DNA from 4 places in the Streptomyces thermospinosisporus genome. Region 2 is predicted to be linked to each of the others. Evidence: riboswitches for the same ligand, from Rfam matches in the RefSeq annotation. Region 2 holds a riboswitch; each other region holds the start of a gene.
What was found. A riboswitch is a leader RNA that binds a small molecule or an ion and turns the genes downstream of it on or off. The one in region 2 is predicted to bind cyclic di-AMP.
Positions count from the first base shown of each region.

Region 1: it holds a riboswitch for cyclic di-AMP, as region 2 does, so the genes downstream of both, ABD207_RS21695 (M23 family metallopeptidase) here and ABD207_RS17635 (transglycosylase family protein) in region 2, are expected to answer to the same signal.
Region 3: it holds a riboswitch for cyclic di-AMP, as region 2 does, so the genes downstream of both, ABD207_RS27490 (transglycosylase SLT domain-containing protein) here and ABD207_RS17635 (transglycosylase family protein) in region 2, are expected to answer to the same signal.
Region 4: it holds a riboswitch for cyclic di-AMP, as region 2 does, so the genes downstream of both, ABD207_RS13880 (C40 family peptidase) here and ABD207_RS17635 (transglycosylase family protein) in region 2, are expected to answer to the same signal.

Region 1 is NZ_BAAAIZ010000067.1:77,089-82,238, forward strand. It holds gene ABD207_RS21685 (M16 family metallopeptidase) at 1-700, shown strand, start outside; gene ABD207_RS21690 (M16 family metallopeptidase) at 697-2,085, shown strand; cyclic di-AMP (ydaO/yuaA leader) riboswitch at 2,361-2,526, shown strand; gene ABD207_RS21695 (M23 family metallopeptidase) at 2,539-3,312, shown strand; gene ABD207_RS21700 (GntR family transcriptional regulator) at 3,571-4,269, shown strand; gene ABD207_RS21705 (HPr family phosphocarrier protein) at 4,449-4,730, opposite strand; gene ABD207_RS21710 (GNAT family N-acetyltransferase) at 4,909-5,150, shown strand, end outside.
Region 2 is NZ_BAAAIZ010000049.1:49,071-54,220, reverse strand. It holds gene ABD207_RS17645 (cytochrome P450 family protein) at 1-541, shown strand, start outside; gene ABD207_RS17640 (transglycosylase family protein) at 738-1,733, shown strand; cyclic di-AMP (ydaO/yuaA leader) riboswitch at 1,938-2,107, shown strand; gene ABD207_RS17635 (transglycosylase family protein) at 2,112-2,813, shown strand; gene eno (phosphopyruvate hydratase) at 3,038-4,318, shown strand; gene ABD207_RS17625 (FtsB family cell division protein) at 4,428-4,904, shown strand; gene ABD207_RS17620 (DUF501 domain-containing protein) at 4,923-5,150, shown strand, end outside.
Region 3 is NZ_BAAAIZ010000101.1:49,650-54,799, reverse strand. It holds gene ABD207_RS27500 (GNAT family N-acetyltransferase) at 1-268, opposite strand, end outside; gene ABD207_RS27495 (HAD family hydrolase) at 435-1,334, shown strand; gene ABD207_RS27490 (transglycosylase SLT domain-containing protein) at 1,414-1,899, opposite strand; cyclic di-AMP (ydaO/yuaA leader) riboswitch at 1,904-2,070, opposite strand; gene ABD207_RS27485 (polyprenyl synthetase family protein) at 2,692-3,702, shown strand; partial or broken gene ABD207_RS27480 (IS5/IS1182 family transposase) at 4,161-4,442, shown strand; gene ABD207_RS27475 (aldehyde dehydrogenase family protein) at 4,444-5,150, opposite strand, start outside.
Region 4 is NZ_BAAAIZ010000036.1:6,309-11,458, forward strand. It holds gene pcrA (DNA helicase PcrA) at 1-1,578, opposite strand, end outside; cyclic di-AMP (ydaO/yuaA leader) riboswitch at 1,915-2,072, shown strand; gene ABD207_RS13880 (C40 family peptidase) at 2,080-3,252, shown strand; gene ABD207_RS13885 (tellurite resistance/C4-dicarboxylate transporter family protein) at 3,466-4,467, shown strand; gene ABD207_RS13890 (hypothetical protein) at 4,445-4,798, opposite strand.

The DNA of each region.
Region 1 (5,150 bases), on a different contig from region 2:
CATCCCCGCGCACGACGGCAAGCCCGAGCCCCGCGACGGCTCCCTGCCCGACGTGATCGGCAAGGAGCTGCGCGAGGTCGTCGAGGAGGAGGTCCCCGCGCGTGCGCTGATGGCCGCCTACCGGCTGCCCCACGACGGCACCCGCGCCTGCGACGCGGCCGACCTGGCGCTCACCGTCCTCGGCGGCGGCGAGTCCTCCCGCTTGTACAACCGGCTGGTGCGGCGCGACCGCACCGCCGTGGCGGCCGGGTTCGGCCTGCTGCGGCTGGCCGGGGCGCCCTCGCTCGGCTGGCTGGACGTGAAGGCCTCCGGCGACGTGGAGGTGCCGGTGATCGAGGCCGCCATCGACGAGGAGCTGGCGCGGTTCGCCGAGCACGGCCCCACCCCCGAGGAGATGGAGCGCGCCCAGGCCCAGCTGGAGCGCGAGTGGCTGGACCGGCTCGGCACGGTCGCCGGCCGCGCCGACGAACTGTGCCGCTACGCCGTCCTGTTCGGCGACCCGCAGCTCGCCCTGACGGCCGTGCAGCGCGTCCTGGACGTGACGGCCGAGGAGGTCCAGGAGGTCGCCCAGGCCCGCCTGCGGCCGGACAACCGCGCGGTGCTCGTCTACGAGCCCGTCGCCACGGAAGACAGCGCCGAGGGCGCGGAGGAAGCCGCTGCCCTCGCCGGCAGCGACGAGATCGAGGAGGCGGCGAAGTGACCGAGCTCGCCACGATGGAGTTCCACCCCCAGCCGCAGGCGGGCGAGGCCAAGCCGTGGGCGTTCCCGGCCCCCGAGCGCAGCACGCTCGGCAACGGCCTGACCGTGCTGCGCTGCCACCGCCCCGGCCAGCAGGTCGTCGCCGTCGAAGTGCTGCTCGACGCGCCCCTGGACGCCGAGCCGGCCGGTCTCGACGGCGTCGCCACGATCATGGCGCGCGCCTTCTCCGAGGGCACCGACAAGCACTCCGCCGAGGAGTTCGCCGCCGAGCTGGAGCGCTGCGGCGCCACCCTGGACGCGCACGCCGACCACCCGGGCGTCCGTCTGAGCCTGGAGGTCCCCGCCTCCCGGCTGGCCAAGGGCCTGGGCCTGATCGCCGACGCGCTCCGGGCGCCCGCGTTCGCCGACAGCGAGGTCGAGCGCCTGGTGCGCAACCGGCTCGACGAGATCCCGCACGAGCTGGCCAACCCCTCCCGCCGTGCCGCCAAGGAGCTCTCCAAGGAGCTGTTCCCGGCCGACTCCCGCATGTCGCGCCCCCGCCAGGGCACCGAGGAGACCGTCGCCGGCATCGACTCCAAGGCCGTACGCGCCTTCTATGACCGGCATGTCCGCCCGGCCACGGCGACCGTGGTGGTCGTCGGCGACCTCACCGGCGTCGACCTCGACGCGCTGCTCGGCGACACGCTGGGCACCTGGACCGGCTCCACGGCCCAGCCGCGGCCCGTCCCGCCGGTGATCGCGGACGACACCGGCCGCGTGGTGATCGTGGACCGCCCCGGCGCCGTCCAGACCCAGCTGCTGATCGGCCGGACCGGCCCCGACCGGCACGACCGCGTCTGGCCCGCGCAGGTGCTGGGCACCTACTGCCTCGGCGGCACCCTCACCTCCCGCCTGGACCGCGTGCTGCGCGAGGAGAAGGGCTACACCTACGGCGTCCGGGCGTTCACCCAGGTCCTGCGGTCCGCGCCGGACGGCACCGGCGCCGCGATGCTCGCCATCAGCGGCTCCGTGGACACCCCGAACACCGGGCCCGCGCTGCAGGACCTGTGGACCGTGCTGCGCACCCTCGCCGCGGAGGGGCTCACCGACGCGGAGCGGGACGTTGCCGTGCAGAACCTGGTCGGGGTGGCGCCGCTGAAGTACGAGACCGCCGCGGCCGTCGCGAGCACCCTCGCCGACCAGGTCGAGCAGCACCTGCCGGACGACTACCAGGCCGAGCTGTACCGGCAGTTGGCCGCCACCGGCACCGTGGAGGCCACCGCCGCGGTGGTGAACGCCTTCCCGGTGGACCGTCTGGTGACCGTGCTCGTCGGTGACGCGGCGCGGATCAAGGCGCCCGTGGAGGCCCTCGGCATCGGTGACGTCACCGTCGTGAGCGCCGAGTAGACGCCCGTGCGGGCGGCGAGTTGACGGTTGGTCGACGGCGCTGACAGCGCGGACACCGGGCGGACGGAGCGCCGGACGCCTCCGCGCGGCACGCGCGGGTGAGCCCTGGTGGCGGAAACGTCACCAGGGCTCACTTATGCCCGGATTGAGGCGGAGGGGGCCTGTCTGCCCTGTGGGATGCGCTACAAAAACCGGGATCCGTTTGGGAATTGAAACTCGCCCCGTTTAGCGTCGTGCGGGCTGTTCGTCAGGCAGTGCGCCGCACCCGCGGCACCGGACAGTCATCGCCGAGTCCCCGTACGGCGCGAGCCAGGGGAGCCGGGGACCCATAGGCAGTCCCTGGGGTGAATCGGACGCCCGCGCGCACCGCGAGGGGGTCCGTAGGAGACCTTCCTGCTCCGAACCCGTCAGCTAACCCGGTAGGCGAGAGGGAAGGAAAGGACCAGTCTGTACATGGCGTTGACCCGCGCCACGGGCAAGCATCGTCGTCCCAGCCGGATCCACCGCGGCACCGCGCGCGCCGCGGGCATAGCGGCCCTCACCGGCACCGGCGTCGTCGGTTCGCTCGCCGCTCCCGCCCTCGCCGCAGAGCCCGCCGCGGCGCAGACCGGCCTCACCCCCGTCATCGACATGGGCGACACGGTCGCCGACCGGATCGACGCCCAGGCCGCCGCCCAGCACGAGGCGGCGCGCGAGGCCGCCGAGGAGGCAGCCCGCAAGGCCGCCGAGGAGGCCGCCCGCAAGAAGGCGGCCAAGGCGGCCGCCGAGGCCCGGGCCGCCAAGGTGCGCGCCGAGCGCGAGGCCGAGCGCAAGCGCCTCAACACCTTCGTCTCCCCGATCGCCGGCTCCTACGTCTCCACCTCCTACCAGGCCGGCGGCGCCGTCTGGTCCTCCGGCAGCCACACCGGCATCGACTTCCACGCCGCGAGCGGCACCCCCGTCCGGTCCGTCGGCAGGGGCACCGTCGTGGAGGCCGGCTGGGGCGGCGCGTACGGCAACCAGGTCGTCATCAAGATGCACGACGGCACCTACACCCAGTACGCCCACCTGTCCTCGATCAGCGTCTCGGCCGGCCAGCAGGTCACCGCGGGCCAGCAGATCGGCAACTCCGGCGCGACCGGCAACGTCACCGGCGCCCACCTGCACTTCGAGGCCCGCACCAGCGCCGAGTACGGGTCCGACATCGACCCGGTCGGCTACCTCCGCGCGCACGGCGTCAAGCTCTGAGAGCACGCCCTTCGTCAAGCTCCGAACTGCGCGCCTCCGCCTTCCCCTTCTGGCCCCGGCTCCCCGAGCCGGGGCTTTCGGCTTCCCCGGGGCCGGGCGAGCCGGGGCTTTCGGCTTCCCCGGGGCCGGGCGCGCCCGGTTGTCCAAAAACAAGTATGAGTTCCGGCTCACCGTCGGAAATTCCTCCGGATTGCAATAGAGTCACGAAACAACACGTCCTTCGTCGGCGTGTCACGGGGATTGAGCCGGAGGTCGGTCATGCGTATTCCCGCGCACTCGGTGTGCACGGCGATCCGGGACGACATCGTCGCCGGTGTATTCGAGCGCGGAAGCCGGCTCACCGAAGAACTCCTCGCCCGCCGCTACGGCGTCTCCCGCGTCCCCGTCCGCGAGGCGCTGCGCACCCTGGAGGCCGAGGGCTTCGTGGTGACCCGGCGGCACGCCGGCGCCTGCGTGGCGGAGCCCACCGAGCAGGAGGCCGCCGACCTGCTGGAGATGCGTCTGCTGCTGGAGCCGCTGGGAGCCGCGCGCGCCGCCCAGCGCCGCACGGACGCCCATCTGAAGGTGCTGCGCGGCCTGGTGCGCCTCGGGCAGGAGCGTGCCCGCCGGGGCAGCAGCGATGAACTGCGCTCTCTCGGCAGCTGGTTCCATGAGACGCTCGCCCAGGCCTCCGGCAGCCAGGCGCTGGCCTCGATGCTGACCCAGCTGCGGCACAAGATCGCCTGGATGTACGCCCTGGACGCACCGGCCGACCCGGCGGAGTACTGGGCGGAGCACGGCGCGATCGTGGACGCCGTGGCGCGCGGCGACGGCGAGCGCGCCCGCTCGCTGACCGCGCAGCACACCGAGCGCACCACCGCCGCGCACCGGCTGCGCGCCGCCCCGGGCGGCGACCGCACCGGCGAGCCTGTGAGGAACACGCAACATGCCGTAAACACGACGAGCGCTCGGAATTAACACGGGGGCCGTATACAAAGAGCGCGGGAAATTCGCGGGGGGATTTTTCTGCTGCCCGGAAAGCCCAATAGCTGTGCCGACGGGGGATCGGCCGCCCGGGGGAAATGAAAAGTGAGGGGTCCGCCCGGCGTCCGGGCGAACCCCTCACTTTGTGCCGCAACCATTCCGTGCGGAGGAATTCAGACGGTCTCGGGAAGCTCCTCGAGGCCCTCGGAGACCAGCTTCGCAAGGCGGTCCAGAGCGGCGTCCGCGCCCTCGGCGTCGGAGGCGAGGACGACCTCCTCGCCGCCCTGGGCGCCCAGCCCCAGCACGGCCAGCATGGAGGCCGCGTTGACGGGGTTGCCCCCGGCCTTGGCGATCGTCACCGGGACGCCTGCGGCCGTGGCGGCTCGGACGAAGATGGAGGCGGGGCGGGCGTGGAGACCCTCGGCCCAGCCGACGTTGACGCGGCGCTCAGCCATGTGTTGCTGCCCTTCGGTGTTCCGGGTTGTCTAGACCAGTTTTCCATATCGTGAGGCATGCCGGGAGCGGCGCCCGCCCTCGGTGCCGCACGGCGGGCCGCCGCGGCCTGGGTCCCGCGTCCGTTTCTCCACAGACTGCCTCGCGCCGTTGCCGGACGCGAGCCGTACTCTGGGGCCCATGCAGACCTCGTCGGACCGGCACGAGTACCCCGCCCACTGGGAAGCCGACGTGGTGCTGCGTGACGGCGGCACCGCACGCATCCGGCCCATCACCGCCGACGACGCCGAACGCCTGGTGAAATTCTACGAACAGGTGTCGGACGAGTCCAAGTACTTCCGCTTCTTCGCCCCGTACCCGCGGCTGTCCGCCAAGGACGTGCACCGCTTCACCCACCACGACTACGTGGACCGGGTGGGGCT
Region 2 (5,150 bases):
GGCGTTCATCCTGCTGTTCGCCGGTTTCGAGACCACCGTCAACCTCATCGGCAACGGCACCTACGCCCTGCTCACTCATCCCGAGCAGCGGGCCCGGCTGCAGCGGTCCCTGGCCGCGGGGGAGCGGGAGCTGCTGACCACCGGGGTGGAGGAGCTGCTGCGCTACGACGGCCCGGTGGAGATCGCCACCTGGCGGTTCGCCACCGAGCCGGTCGTCATCGGCGGGCAGCGGATCGAGGCCGGGGACCCCGTGCTGGTCGTCCTCGCCGCGGCGGACCGTGACCCGGAGCGGTTCGCCGACCCGGATGTGCTCGACCTCGGCCGGCGCGACAACCAGCACCTGGGGTACGGCCACGGCATCCACTACTGCCTGGGCGCGCCGCTGGCCCGGCTGGAGGGGCAGACCGCGCTCGGCACCTTGCTGACCCGGCTGCCGGATCTGCGCCTAGCGGTCGAACCGGACGAACTGCGCTGGCGCGGCGGGCTCATCATGCGCGGACTGCGCACACTGCCCGTGGAATTCACCCCTTTGCGGACCTGACTTCCGAAAACGGACGGGACTTTGAGCACCCCGTCCGACCAGCGCAAACATGACACACATTCAACTATGTGATCTTCACGTGATCTGCGCGGCATGAACTTGTGACAACTGATCGTCTGCCGATACGTTCCCTGTCGACGCGACGTCCAATCCGGTGCGCCGCGCTGGTCACTGCTGTCGTCTGAAAGGTCTCCGCATGCTCTCCGGGAACGGTCGCCACCGTCGCCCCCGCCAGGCTCCGGCTCTCCTTGTCGCGGCCGGAGTGACCGGATCCGCCATCGCCCTTCCGCTTCTGGGGGCGAGCGGCGCCAGCGCGGCCGACGGGGAGACCTGGGACCGGGTCGCGGAGTGCGAGTCCGGCGGCTCCTGGAGCCAGAACACGGGCAACGGCTACTACGGCGGTCTGCAGCTGACCCAGGACGACTGGGAGAACTACGGCGGACTGGAGTACGCGCCCAGCGCCGACCAGGCCAGCCGGAACCAGCAGATAGCGGTCGCGGAACGCATACTCGCCGACCAGGGTGTCGGCGCCTGGCGCGCCTGCGGCCTGCTCGCGGGGCTGGAGCAGGGCTCGGGGGCCGAGGGGATTGACACGGGCACGGGCTCGCAGTCCCCGTCCTCGACGGATACGCCGGAAAGCGGCGAATCTACCGATGAGTCCGGCTCGTCGGATTCCGTCGATCCGTCCGTCTCTTCGTCCGCGTCGCCCACCGCCACGGAGGGCGGGGAGGGCGGAGACGGTGCGGAGGGCTCCGCAGGCTCGGCCGATGCGAACGAATCGCCCGAGTCCGACAAGTCCACCGATGCCGACTCCGGGCCCTCGGCCGTCGAAACGACCGGAAACGGTGACGAGCCGGACAAGTCCGGTCAGAGCACCGGCTCTTCCGCGCTGACCGACACCGGCGCCTCCACCGGGGCCGGCCGGCACCGCGGCCCCAGCGCCGAGGAGAAGGAGGAGGACCTCGCATCCGGGTCGTCCGGCCGGCATGCCGCGCGCCCCTCGGGCGACGCCTCCGACGGCTCCTACACCGTCCGCCGCGGGGACAGCCTGTGGTCCATCGCCGACTCCCTTGAGGTGGACGGCGGTTGGCGTGCGCTGTACGAGCGCAACGAGCAGGTCGTCGGTGACGACCCGGACCTCATCCTGCCCGGTCAGACGCTTGAGGTCGCAGAGGGTGCGAGCGGGAAGTGACGGGTGAAAAGCCGCGGATCGGACGGTAGTTGACGTCATGATTCGAGCTGAATGCCCGATATAAAAGTGGTGAGAGATAGGTCTCAGAAGCCCTGATCGTCTTTGAAAATCGGCCGAACAGGTGTCTACGGTCGTGACCGCTCGTCATCGCGGGCCCCGGCTGCCGCCACGCCGAATCCTGCCAGTGGCACCCGGGAACAGTCGTCGCGTCATGCGCCGTAGGCAGGAGCGGGGGACCCAAGGTAAGTGCCGTTTCCGGTGCCTGGCACCGGAGTGCGGCTTGGGGTGAAGCCGCGTCCCGTGAGGGGCGTGGCCGGGCAACTCAACCGGCCCGAACCCGACAGCTCACCTCGCAGGCGTCGGTGAGGGGATCCATCCATGCTGTTTTCCGGCAAGGGCAAGCACCGTCGTCCGACCGCCCTTCAGCGGTCCACCCGCGCCATCGCCATCGCCGGTGTCACCGGCGCCGCCGTCGCCGCCCCGCTGATGGCGGCCGGCTCGGCCTCCGCCGCCACCGCCTCCGAGTGGGACGCCGTCGCCCAGTGCGAGTCCGGCGGCAACTGGTCCATCAACACCGGCAACGGCTACTACGGCGGTCTGCAGTTCTCCGCCTCCACCTGGGCCGCCTACGGCGGCACGAAGTACGCGCCGACCGCCGACAAGGCCACCAAGGCGCAGCAGATCGAGATCGCCGAGAAGGTGCTCGCCGGCCAGGGCAAGGGTGCCTGGCCCGTCTGCGGCAAGAACCTGTCCAACGCCCCGTACCACGGTGCCGCCGCCGAGGCCCCCAAGGCCGCCGCCCCCGCCGAGCGCGCGGAGCAGAAGGCGTCCCGCTCCACCGAGCGTCCGGCGCCGAAGGCCGAGAAGAAGGCCGAGGCCAAGAAGACCGTCACCACCCCGGCCGGTGACAAGGTCGAGAAGGGCGACGGCGAGTACAAGGTCGTCAAGGGCGACACGCTCAGCTCCATCGCCGCCGAGCACGGCGTCAAGGGCGGCTGGCAGAAGCTGTTCGAGCTGAACGACGACATCATCGAGAACCCCGACCTCATCTTCCCGGGCCAGCAGCTGCACCTGAAGTAAGCAGCGGCCCCGCGGTCCGCCCGCTCCGGTGCGTGTTCCCCCCGTGCGCACCGGGGCGGGCTTTTTCATCGAACCGCGTTTGTTCCGCCCGGAAACAATCTATGCTCGGTTCCGTCCCACGGGATGGGCGACCGGATGGCCGATCGCCCGGAGCCGGTTAGGCTCGGTCTCGCAGCGCCACCACGGCCCTGCACACTCGCGTCACATCCAAGAAGGAGATGCTCGTGCCGTCCATCGACGTCGTCGTAGCCCGGGAAATCCTGGACTCCCGAGGCAATCCCACGGTCGAGGTCGAGGTCGGCCTCGACGACGGCAGCACCGGTCGTGCCGCCGTCCCGTCCGGCGCCTCCACGGGCGCCTTCGAGGCCATCGAGCTTCGCGACGGCGACTCGAACCGCTACCTCGGCAAGGGTGTGGAGAAGGCCGTTCTCGCGGTCATCGAGCAGATCGGCCCTGAGCTGGTCGGCTACGACGCCACCGAGCAGCGCCTGATCGACCAGGCCATGTTCGACCTGGACGCCACCGACAACAAGGGCTCCCTCGGCGCCAACGCCATCCTCGGCGTCTCCCTCGCCGTCGCCCACGCCGCCTCCGAGGCCAGCGACCTGCCGCTGTTCCGCTACCTGGGCGGCCCCAACGCGCACCTGCTGCCGGTGCCGATGATGAACATCCTGAACGGCGGCTCGCACGCCGACTCCAACGTGGACATCCAGGAGTTCATGATCGCCCCGATCGGCGCGGAGTCCTTCTCCGAGGCGCTGCGCTGGGGTGCCGAGGTCTACCACACCCTGAAGAAGGTCCTGAAGAGCAAGGGCCTGTCCACCGGCCTCGGCGACGAGGGCGGCTTCGCCCCGAACCTCGGCTCCAACCGCGAGGCCCTCGACCTCATCCTCGAGGCCATCAAGGAGGCCGGCTACACCCCCGGCGAGCAGGTCGCCCTCGCCCTGGACGTGGCCGCGTCCGAGTTCTACAAGGACGGCTCCTACGTCTTCGAGGGCAAGGAGCGCTCCGCCGCCGAGATGACGGAGTACTACGCCGAGCTGGTCGACGCCTACCCGCTGGTCTCCATCGAGGACCCGCTGTTCGAGGACGACTGGGAGGGCTGGAAGACCATCACCGCCAAGCTCGGTGACAAGGTCCAGCTCGTCGGCGACGACCTGTTCGTCACCAACCCCGAGCGCCTGGCCCGCGGCATCGAGGAGGGCGCCGCAAACGCCCTGCTGGTGAAGGTCAACCAGATCGGCTCGCTCACCGAGACCCTGGACGCGGTCGAGCTGGCCCAGCGCAACGGCTACAAGTGCATGATGTCCCACCGCTCCGGCGAGACCGAGGACGTCACCATCGCCGACCTGGCCGTCGCCACCAACTGCGGCCAGATCAAGACCGGCGCCCCGGCCCGCTCCGAGCGCGTCGCCAAGTACAACCAGCTGCTGCGCATCGAGGAGATCCTCGACGACGCGGCGGTGTACGCCGGCCGCTCCGCCTTCCCGCGCTTCAAGGGCTGACGCCACACGGGGCTTTTCGTCCCCGTGAGAGGGCAGCGTCGTACGTCCCCGTACTCGGTCCCGTACCGTGTGCGGGGACGTACGCGCGTGGACGGGAGGCGCCAGGCAGATGGCCGTGAAGGACCGGGACCGTTTCTCCACCGCGACCAGGATCCGGCTGATCGGTGAGCAGACCGCGGCCCGGGTCTACCGCTCACAGACCCGGCGACAGGCCCGCCGCTCCCGGCTGACCGGCCGGGCCGCGCTGCTCGCCCTGGTGGTCTGCTCGCTGATCGTGGCCCTCGCCTACCCCATGCGCCAGTACGTCTCCCAGCGCGCCGAGATCGCCGACCTGCGGCAGCAGCAGAAGGAGGCGCGCGAGCGCGTCGAACGGCTGCGCGACCTCAAGGCGCGCTGGCAGGACGACGCCTTTGCCGAGCAGGAGATCCGCCGCCGGCTGCACTACGTCATGCCGGGCGAGACCGGCTACATCGTGATCGACCCGGGCACGGCCAGGAAGTCCCGCACCGACCGCGAGACCGCCGACCGCCCCTGGTACGCGAACCTCTGGGACGGCGTCGACAAGGCCGACGCCGCCGCCCAGTGACCGTATAGAAAGACAGGTATGGAGAAGCCCCCGCCCCCGACGCCGCGCACCGAGCCCACCGACGCGGACATCGAGGCCATCAGGCAGCAGCTCGGCCGGCCCCCGCGCGGGCTGCGCGCCATCGCGCACCGCTGCCCCTGCGGCCAGCCGGACGTCGTGGAGACCGCCCCGCGGCTGCCCGACGGCACGCCCTTCCCGACGCTGTACTACCTCACCTGCCCCCGCGCCAACTCGGCGATCGGCACG
Region 3 (5,150 bases), on a different contig from region 2:
CGCCCTGGCAGTCCGACACCCCGAGCCCGATGGCCCGTCCCTGGCCGAGCGGCCCGCGCTCGAACGGCAGGAAGCCGGCCGGTTCGGTCCCCTCGTACAGGACCGCCACCCGGGCGCCCGGCCGCACCAGGCCCACCGCGGCGGTGAATTCCGGTTCCATGAACGGGTTGCGCGGTACCTCGGCGGCCGCGCGCAGCTCCCGCCAGCGTTGCCGCTCCCCCTCGCCGAGATCCTCCGGCCTCAGTACGTGCACACGTCCACTGCTCACCTGACCCCCCGATCAAGTCCCCCCTGGACACTTGGAAGGTACCGCCCGGGAGGGCATGGACGGTAGGTAGCAGACCATCTTGTTGCCAATCGGTGCACAAGCCATGGGGCGCGGGCGTACCGGACGGCGGTGAGAAGCACCGGCGTGTTGTCCGTATTCTCTGATCATGGCCGCACCCACCGCATATTCACTCATCGCCACCGACCTGGACGGGACGCTGCTGCGCGGCGACGACACCTTGTCCGCCCGGTCCCTCGCAGCGCTCGCGCGGGTGGCGCGGGCCGGTGCCCGGCACCTCGTGGTGACGGGCCGCCCGGCCCCCCGGGTGCGGCCCCTGCTGGAGGCCCTCGGCTGCACGGGGCTCGCGGTGTGCGGACAGGGCGCGCAGGTGTACGACGCGGGCGCGGACCGGATGGTGTGGTCCGTCACCCTGGACCGGGAACTGGCGGAGACCGCGCTGGGCAAGATCGAGGCCGAGGTGGGGGAGGTCTATGCGGCGGTCGACCAGGACGGCGTGGACGGGCTGACCCTGATCGAGCCGGGGTACCGGATGCCGCACCCCACGCTGCCCGCCGTGCGGGTCGACCGGCGCGACGCGCTGTGGACCCGGCCGATCAGCAAGGTGCTGCTGCGCCACCCCGAGCTGACCGACGACGAGTTGGCGGCGACCGCGCGTGCGGTGGTCGGCCCGCTCGCCACGGTGACCATGTCCGGGCCGGGGACCGTGGAGCTCCAGCCGTGCGGTGTGACGAAGGCGACAGGGCTGGCACTGGCGGCCGAGCGGCTCGGGCTGGGCCCGGAGCAGACCCTGGCGTTCGGTGACATGCCGAACGACATCCCCATGTTCGACTGGGCGGCCCGGGGCGTCGCCATGGCCAACGCGCACCCGGAGCTGAAGGCGGTGGCCGACGAGGTCACCACGACGAACGAGGACGACGGCGTGGCCGTCGTCCTCGAGCGTCTGTTCCCGGAGACCGGGTGCCACCTGCCCCAACAGGTGCCGCCCCGGTGCGATTCCGGATTCGCGTCCTCGTCCGCCGAGAGCACGCTTCTGTCGTCCCAGTAGGGAATCTCAGCAGGGTCCCGGTGGGCGGCCGGCGGCTCCCCAAAGCCGTCCCGAGCCCTCCGGGGGTGGGCCACTCGGCTCAGTACGCGCCGAAGACGTTGTCGATGGAGCCGTAGCGGTCGGCGGCGTAGTTGCAGGCCGCCACGATGTTCGCGACCGGGTCGAACGGGTCGAAGGCGGTGCCCGGCACGTGGTAGGCCGCGAAGGTCGGGTCGATGACCTGCAGCAGGCCCTTGGACGGGGTGCCCTTGGCGGCGTTGGAGTCCCAGTTGTTGATGGCGTTCGGGTTGCCGGACGACTCGCGCATGATGTTGCGGTAGATGCCGTCGTAGGAGCCCGGGATGCCGTGCTGCTGCATGATCGACAGCGCCTCGCGGATCCAGCCGTCGAGGTTGTTCGGGTACGCCGTCGAGGTGGCGGCGGCCGGGGCCGCGGCCGGAGCCGCGGAGGCGCTGGTGGCGCCGATGAGCGGCAGGGCGACCACGGCGGCGCCGGTGCCGGCGACGGCGAGGGTACGGGCGAGACGGCGGCCGCGGAAGCGGCGGGTCATACCGGTTGCAGGCATGTTCGTGTGTCCTCTCCTACGCCTGCGAGGTGAGCTGTCGGGTTCGGGCTGGGAGAGTGCCCGGCCGTGCCCCTTCGGGCATGGCTTCACCCCTAGCCGTTCCGGACGGATGCCCGGCCCGGCGACTTACCTGGGTCCCCCGCTCCTGCCGTGCGTGAGTGATCGACGATCGGTGGTGCGGGCGGCGGCAGGATTCGGCGTCCGCCCGGCAGGCCGGGAACGTATGCGAGAGCACATGCCGGGAACAAGTGCGGTCATCACAGAAGTGGTCGTTTGATCTTGTCCTGGGGTGATTTGTGTACTTGATTCTTTGCTGCCGCCAAGGGTCAACTCCGGTGCAGGGATGGGGAAAAGGGGTGCGGACGGGTGCGGGGGTGGTGAGGTTCCGGGCGTGAGGCACTTCACTGAGGGAGGGGGGTGGGAGCATATTTCGTCAAGAGGAATTCGCCTGGTAATTGCGGCAAATCGGGCACCGAGGCGGGCAGGATGGTGGATGTGGCGATGTGAGGTGCTCGGTGGCGCGAGGTGGAGTGCTCGGCAGGGGGCTCGTGGGGGCCCGACACGGTGGAATGGGGTGCTCGGTGATGCTCCGTGATGCTGCGTGATGCTCCGCGAGACGTGTTGTGATCAAACCATCAGGAATGCGGTGGTGTGATCCGGTCGGCCCCGGCGGGTAACCCCGGGCGCTGGTGGTGATCGAAACGTGACCGGATACGCTGACTTGAGTGGCGACAGCGACCTATCGACAAACCGTGTAATCGGCAGTAGACACCAGCAGACAGGAGACCCCTCGTGACCGTCGTCGGGCCGTTCGGGCTGAGCGTGCGGGACCAGGCTCTCGAAGCCGATGTCCAGGCCGGATTGACGGCTGTCGAGGAAGGGCTGCTCGAGGCCACCAAGAGCGAGGTGCCCTTCATCACAGAGGCCGCGCAGCATCTGGTGCGGGCCGGGGGCAAGCGATTCCGGCCACTGCTGGTGATGCTTTCCGCACAGTTCGGTGACCCGTACGCACCGGGGGTCGTGCCGTCGGCGGTTGTGGTGGAACTCACTCACCTCGCGACGCTGTACCACGACGACGTGATGGACGAGGCGGCCGTGCGGCGCGGCGTTGCCAGCGCGAACACGCGGTGGGGCAACTCCGTCGCGGTGCTCACCGGCGACTTCCTCTTCGCGCGGGCCTCGCACATTCTGGCCGACCTCGGGCCGGAGGCGGTGCGGGTGCAGGCCGAGGCGTTCGAGCGGCTGGTCACCGGGCAGATCCTGGAGACGGCCGGGCCGCAGGACGGGCGGGACCCCGTCGACCACTACCTGGACGTCCTCGGCGGCAAGACCGGGTCGCTGGTGGCCGTGTCCTGCCGGTTCGGGGCGATGATGTCCGGTGCCGACGAGACGGTGGTGGACGTCCTGACCCAGTACGGCGAGCGGCTGGGGGTCGCCTTCCAGCTGGCGGACGATGTGCTGGACATCGCCTCGGACTCGCACGAGTCGGGGAAGACGCCGGGGACGGATCTGCGGGAGGGCATCGCCACGCTGCCGGTGCTGCGGCTGCGGGAGCGGGCGGCACGGCTGGGGCTGGCGGAGGATCTGGCGCTGTGCGAACTGCTGGACTCCGACCTCACGGATGACGCGCGGCACGCCGAGGCGCTGCGTCTGCTGCGGGCGCACCCGGCGCTGGAGCAGGCCCGCCGCGACACGGTCCGCTTCGCCGAGGAGGCGCGGGCCGCCCTGGCCCCCCTCCAGGAATGTGACGCCAAGGCAGCCCTCGAGCAACTCTGCGACGCGGTCGTCCACCGCGCCGGCTGACTCCCGGGATTCCCGGTGGGGTGCGCTTTCTCCCTGCCTGCGGGCCGGTGGGGCCCCGTGGCCATGCCTGCGGCGCAACCGCGGCCCCGGTGAGGGTGCGCGCAGCGCCACGCTGAATGGGTGAGTCGGGGCCGGGGTGGTGGTATCCGTCCTCGGTCTGGCGCGGAATCAGTCGCCTTTTGGGCACTGGTGCGGACGCGCCGGCCGCTGCGGGCGGACACCACCACCCCGACCCCTCCCCGCCGCGCGGGTCCGCGGCCGCCCACCGCCGGTGCCCTGCTGGGCGCCGTGCGCGGCTACCGCCTCGCTGCGGGCAACCGCGCCCGCCCGACCGCGGGCACCTGCGGCCGCGTCACTGCGGGCAGTCGTGCCGCCCAGGTGTGCTGTCCCGGGACGTTGGTGACACACGGACCGGGTGCCTGAACAGGTGAGGGCCTTCTGCGTTCGGTGTGGACTGCGCCATCCGCAGCCACTTCCGGCGCCGGGGAATCCGGGCGGTCGTCCCGCAGCCGTCCGGCCAGATCGGCCACCGCCCGCGGCGAGGCCGCCAAGGCGGCCGACCGCCCGGCTTCGACCGCGAGGCCTGCAAGCAGCGGAACACCGTCGAGCGGTGCATCAACCGGCTCACGCAGTGGCGCGGCCCGGCCGCACGAACCGGCAAGCCTGCCATCGCCCACCAGGCCGCACTCCACCTCGCCGGCATCCTCATCCGGGCCCGACGCTGGCCCAAAGAGACAGAACCTAGCCCTCCCAGCCGAGGTAGACCGACTTTGACCAGGTGTAGAAGTCCACCGCGACCGCACCCTGCTCGCGGAAGGTGTTGCTGGAGGAGTCGCCGACGCCGCCGAACGGGACGTTGAGGTCCAGGCCGGTGGTCGGGCGGTTGACCTTGACCACGCCCACGCGGACGGCCGCGGCGAAGCGCTGGGCGGCGGCCAGGCTGCGGGTGCAGATTCCCGCGGCCAGGCCGTAGCGGGAGTCGTTGACCAGGTTGATCGCGTCGTCCAGGTCCGCCGCGGACAGTACCGCGACCACCGGGCCGAAGATCTCCTCGCGGGCCGCCGTGTTCTCCTGGCTCAGGCCGGAGAGCACGGTCGGGGCGAGCATCAGCCCCTTGGGGGCCTCGCCGCCCGCGGCGACGGTCGCGCCCTCGGCCGTGGCCTGATCGATGGCGGCGGTGATCGTGGCGAGCTGCTGCTCGCTCACCACCGGGCCCATCAGGGTGCCGTCGGCCAGGCCGTTGCCGGGGCGGTAGCGGGCCGCCTCCTTGGCGAGCGCGGCGACGAAGTCGTCGTGCACGCCGGGGGTGCAGATCACCCGGGAGGAGGCGGTGCAGGCCTGGCCGGTGAGGCCGAAGCCGCCCGCCGCGGCGATCCGCGCGGCCTGTTCGACGTCGGCGTCGTCCAGTACCACCAGAGCGTTCTTGCCGCCCATCTCCACCTGCACCC
Region 4 (5,150 bases), on a different contig from region 2:
CGCCTCGTCGACGCGCTTCAGCGCCTGCGGGAAGCTGATCTTCTCCCGCTGGGCCAGGGCGTCGATCATCGCCTCCGCGCGTTCGCCGATGCCCCGCTTGGGCACGTTGAGGATGCGGCGCAGCGGCACCGAGTCCTCGGGGTTGGCGAGCACCCGCAGGTAGGCCAGGACGTCCCTGACCTCCTTGCGCTCGTAGAAGCGGACCCCGCCGACGACCTTGTAGGGCAGGCCGACGCGGATGAAGACCTCTTCGAAGACACGGGACTGGGCGTTGGTGCGGTAGAAGACGGCGACATCGCCGGCCTTGGCCTCGCCCGCGTCGACCAGGCGGTCTATCTCGTCGGCGACGAACTGGGCCTCGTCGTGCTCGGTGTCCGCGACGTACCCGGTGATCGGGCAGCCGGCTCCGGCGTTGGTCCACAGGTTCTTGGGGCGGCGGGACTCGTTGCGCTCGATGACCGCGTTGGCGGCGCTGAGGATCGTCTGGGTGGAGCGGTAGTTCTGCTCCAGCAGGATGGTCGTCGCGTCCGGGTAGTCCTCCTCGAACTGGAGGATGTTGCGGATCGTCGCGCCGCGGAAGGCGTAGATCGACTGGTCGGCGTCGCCCACCACGCACAGCTCGGCGGGCGGGATCTCGGCCTCGGGCGGCACGTCCACGGGGTGCTCGGTGGGGCCGACCAGCTCGCGCACCAGGGCGTACTGGGCGTGGTTGGTGTCCTGGTACTCGTCGACCAGGACGTGGCGGAAGCGGCGGCGGTAGTGCTCGGCGACGTCCGGGAAGGCGCGGAGCAGATTGACCGTCGTCATGATCAGGTCGTCGAAGTCGAGGGCGTTGGCCTCGCGCAGCCGCGACTGGTAGAGGGCGTAGGCCTGGGCGAGCGTCTTCTCGAAGCCGTCGGAGGCCTGGGCGGCGAAGTCCTCCTCGTCGATCAGCTCGTTCTTCAGATTGCTGATCTTGGCGCTGAAGGACTTCGGCGGGTAGCGCTTGGGGTCCAGCTCGAGATCACGGCAGACCAGCGCCATCAGCCGCTTGGAGTCGGCGGCGTCGTAGATCGAGAACGACGAGGTGAAGCCGAGCTTCTTCGACTCGCGGCGCAGGATGCGCACGCAGGCGCTGTGGAAGGTCATCACCCACATCGCGTTGGCGCGCGGGCCGACGAGCTGCTCGACGCGCTCCTTCATCTCGCCGGCGGCCTTGTTGGTGAAGGTGATCGCCAGGATCTGCCCCGGATGCACGTTCCGCTCGGCGAGCAGATAGGCGATGCGGTGGGTGAGCACACGGGTCTTGCCGGAGCCGGCACCGGCCACGATGAGCAGGGGTGAGCCGGAGTGGACGACGGCGGCGCGCTGATTGTCGTTGAGCCCCTCCAGGAGCGCGGCGGAGTCGGTCACCGGGCGGGGGGCGCCGTCGCGGTAGTACTCCTCACGCTCCGGCGGCACGTCGAACTTCCCGCCGAACAGATCGTCCGGGAGCGGCTCCGGTACGTGATCGTCCTCGGGTGGTGGCGGCGGCTCGTCCGCGGGGCCCGGCTGGGCCTGGAGGTTCGCCAGGAAGCTGTCGTCAAAGAGGCTGCTCATCGCTCTCCGAGTCTAGGGCGCACCACCGACAGCCCGGGTCCGCCCCGGAACATCCACACATTCCCGGCGGACGCCCGCCACGCCCTTCCCGCCCTTCCCGGCCTTCCCGGCCCTTCCCGGCCTTCCCGGCCCTTCCCGGCGGGCGGATCCGGGCCGCCGGCCCGGACACCGTCGAGCACCGGCCGGGCACCCTGTGTCACCCGGACCCTAAGGTCACGAAAATGTATCGGGCATATCGCCCACCAACCTTCACAGGGGCCACACCAGTTGGCTACCGTGCCGACGGGCCGTACGACCCCCACCGGCGAACCTCGCCGGACCGCACGGCCTCCGCCGAGTCCGGCAGTGCCGACCGATGGCACCCGGAGCCGGGGACCCAACCGAGACCTGGGGTGAATCGGCTCACTCCCGTGCGGAGCAGCCGTAGGGCAACCCTTCCAAGCACCCGCCCGAACCCGACAGCTAACCCGGTAGGCGGACCATTGGAAGGAGTCGCCTCCCTTGGCGTCGCATCGCAAGTCGCGCACCCCCGTACCACGCGTGGCAGGCATACGCACCCCCGCCCTCGCCACGGCTGCCCTCACCTCCGTGGCCCTGCTGGGCCAGACCGCCAACGCCGCCCCGACGGACGACAAGCCGAGTCTCGAAGAGGTCGAGAAGAAGGTCGGCGACCTGTACCGCCAGGCGGAGTGGGCGACCGAGAAGTACAACGCGGCCAAGGAGAAGACCGCGAAGCAGCGCAAGCGCGTCGACTCCCTGCTCGACGACGTCGCCCAGCGCACCCAGAAGCTCAACGAGGCGCGGGAACAGCTCGGTTCCTACGCCGCCGCCCAGTACCGCACCGGCGCGGGCGTGTCCAACACCGCCACCTTCCTGCTCGCGGACTCGCCGCAGGAGGTCTTCGACCAGCAGCATCTGATGGGCCGGATGACCGGCCGCCAGAAGGAAGCGGTCGACGACTACGTCGAGCAGCAGTCCGCGACGATGAAGAAGCGGAAGGAGGCCACCGAGAGCCTCCAGACGCTCACCGAGTCGCAGAACGACCTGAAGGCCGCCAAGGCGAAGGTCCAGAAGAAGCTGGCCGAGGCGCGCGAGCTGATGTCGAAGCTGACAGCCGAGGAGAAGGCGCGGCTCGCGGCGATCGAGAAGAAGAAGCAGGAGGAGGCCGCCCGCAAGGCCGCCGAGCTGGCCCGGCAGCAGGAGGAGCAGCGCAAGGCCCAGGAGGCGGCACAGCGAGAGGCGGCTCAGCAGGAGAGCGGCTCGTCCGGCTCCTCCTCGGGCACGACGACTCCGCCCCCGACGGACTCGTCGTACGCCACCAAGGCCGCGAAGGCCATCGCCTTCGCCCGCGCCCAGATCGGCAAGCCGTACGTATGGGGCGCGACCGGTCCCGGCTCCTACGACTGCTCCGGCCTGACCCAGGCCGCCTGGAAGGCCGCCGGGGTCACCCTCCCGCGCACCACCTACGACCAGGTGAACGCCGGCACGACGGTCCCGGTGTCCCAGGCGCAGCCCGGTGACCTGGTCTTCTTCTACGACGACGTCACCCACGTGGGCATCTACATAGGCAACGGCATGATGATCCACGCCCCGAAGCCGGGCACCTATGTGCGCGAGGAGTCGATCTACTACGACGGCGAGTCTGCGATCCACAGCGTGGTCCGGCCCGCCTGACAGAGAAGGCCCTGGCGGAGAAGGCCCTGGCGGAGAAGGGACGGTCCGCCCCGGCTGACGGACGAAGCGGAGTCCGCCCCGCCGGCGGCCTGGGCGTGCGGCGGGCGCACCCGAATGGTGCCTCTGCGCGAGCGATGCCCCTGCGCGGGTGATCGTGCGCGGGCGCGCGTTGCCCGGCGGGGTGTCGTGGGGCGGCTCTTCTAGCATCGGCGCATGTCTCGCCCCTCCCGCCCGTCCCCCTTCCGCACCTGGTGGGCGCGGCGGTCCCCGGCGGAGGGTGCCGCCGTGATGGCCTGCGGCATCGTGTCGCTGGCGCTGCATCCGGCGGAGTACGAGGTGCTCTCGCGGACCATGCTCGGGGCGGCCTGCGTCGCGTGGGCGGGGCTGGCGGCGGAGTTCGCGCTGCGGCTGCTGCGGGAGCGCACGCGGTGGCGGGCGGAGGCGCAGACACCGGGCGCGCTCACCGCCGTGGCGGCCACCACCGTGATCGGCTCACGCTTCGCCGCGGAGGACTGGAGCACGCTCGCCGAGGCGCTGCTGGCGCTGGCCGCGGTGCTCTGGCCGCCGCTGCTCGTCCTGGTGGTGGGGAGCTGGCGGCCGAGGATGCCCGGGGCGGTGTTCCTGTGCTGCGTGGCCACGCAGGGGCTGGCTCTGCTGGCGGCGACGCTCGCCGCGGCCGAGTCGGCGGCGTGGCTGGCGCATGCGGCGCTGGCGCTGTTCTGGTTCGGGCTGGTGCTCTACGCCTTCGCCCTCGCCCGATTCGACCTCCGGCAGACGGCCGAGGGCAAGGGCGACCACTGGGTGGCGGCGGGCGCGCTCGGCATCTCGGCGCTGGCCGGTTCGAAGCTGCTGGCCGCCGACAGCATGCGGCTGTACCTGTGGAACGTCGACGACAGCCATGTGCTGCGCGTCATGACCATGGTGCTGGTGGTGCTGGACCTGGTCCTGTGCGTGGTGCTGCTGGCCGGCGAGATCCGCTGGCCGCGGACGGCCTACGATCCGCGGCGCTGGTCGACGGTGTTCCCGCTGGGGATGACGGCGACGGCGGCGCTGTCCACGTCCGCCGTGGTCGACGCCCCGTGGCTCGAGGGGCTGGGAGAGGTGCTGGTGTGGATCGCGGTGGCCGCCTGGCTGACGGTCGCGATCGGCGCGGTCCGCTCCGCGGTCGGGCCGGGACCGGTGCCGGAGGGGATCAGGTCCACAGCACGGCGATGAAGACGTTCGCCGTGGTCAGCAGGCCGACCAGGCCGAACAGCCCCTTGTCCACCTTCTCCTCGTCGCGCTTCACATAGACCAGGCCCAGGATCACGATCAGCAGGGCCAGCTTCACGCCGATCTTGATGTTGTTCACCGACTGGTCGTCGGCCTGGTTGAGGCCGACCAGGATCACTCCGGTGACCAGCATCGTCAGGGCGCCGTGCAGCATGGCCGGGGTGAAGCGGGCGGTGCCCTCACCCATCGCCTTCATCTGGGTGAGGAAGCCTCCGAGCAGGGAGGCGATGCCGATGATGTGCAGGCCGACGAAGAGGTGGATGAGTACGTCCATGGGCCGGAGCCTAGCCAGCGCCCCCGTCCCCGCCGACACCGGCCCGGACGCTCAGGAAGGGTGAGACCGGACACTCAGGACGGGTGAGAACGAGCCTCGCGGAGGCGCTCCATAGCACCGGGGCCCGCCTCGCCCGCCCGCCTTCGGCATTTCGGTCAGCTCAGCTGTGCAGGCCGTCGTTCCCGAGCGGGAATCACGGTCACATACGGTCACTGCGTGGTTGTCTCATGTCACTTCCGCGCAACCCGTCACAGCGCCGGCCCGGCCGGGTCTAGCGTCCTGCACCAGGTGACCGGCTCCCCACCGCCGCCCGGACCAGGGGCGGCACCCGGACACCACCGCCGAGAGGATC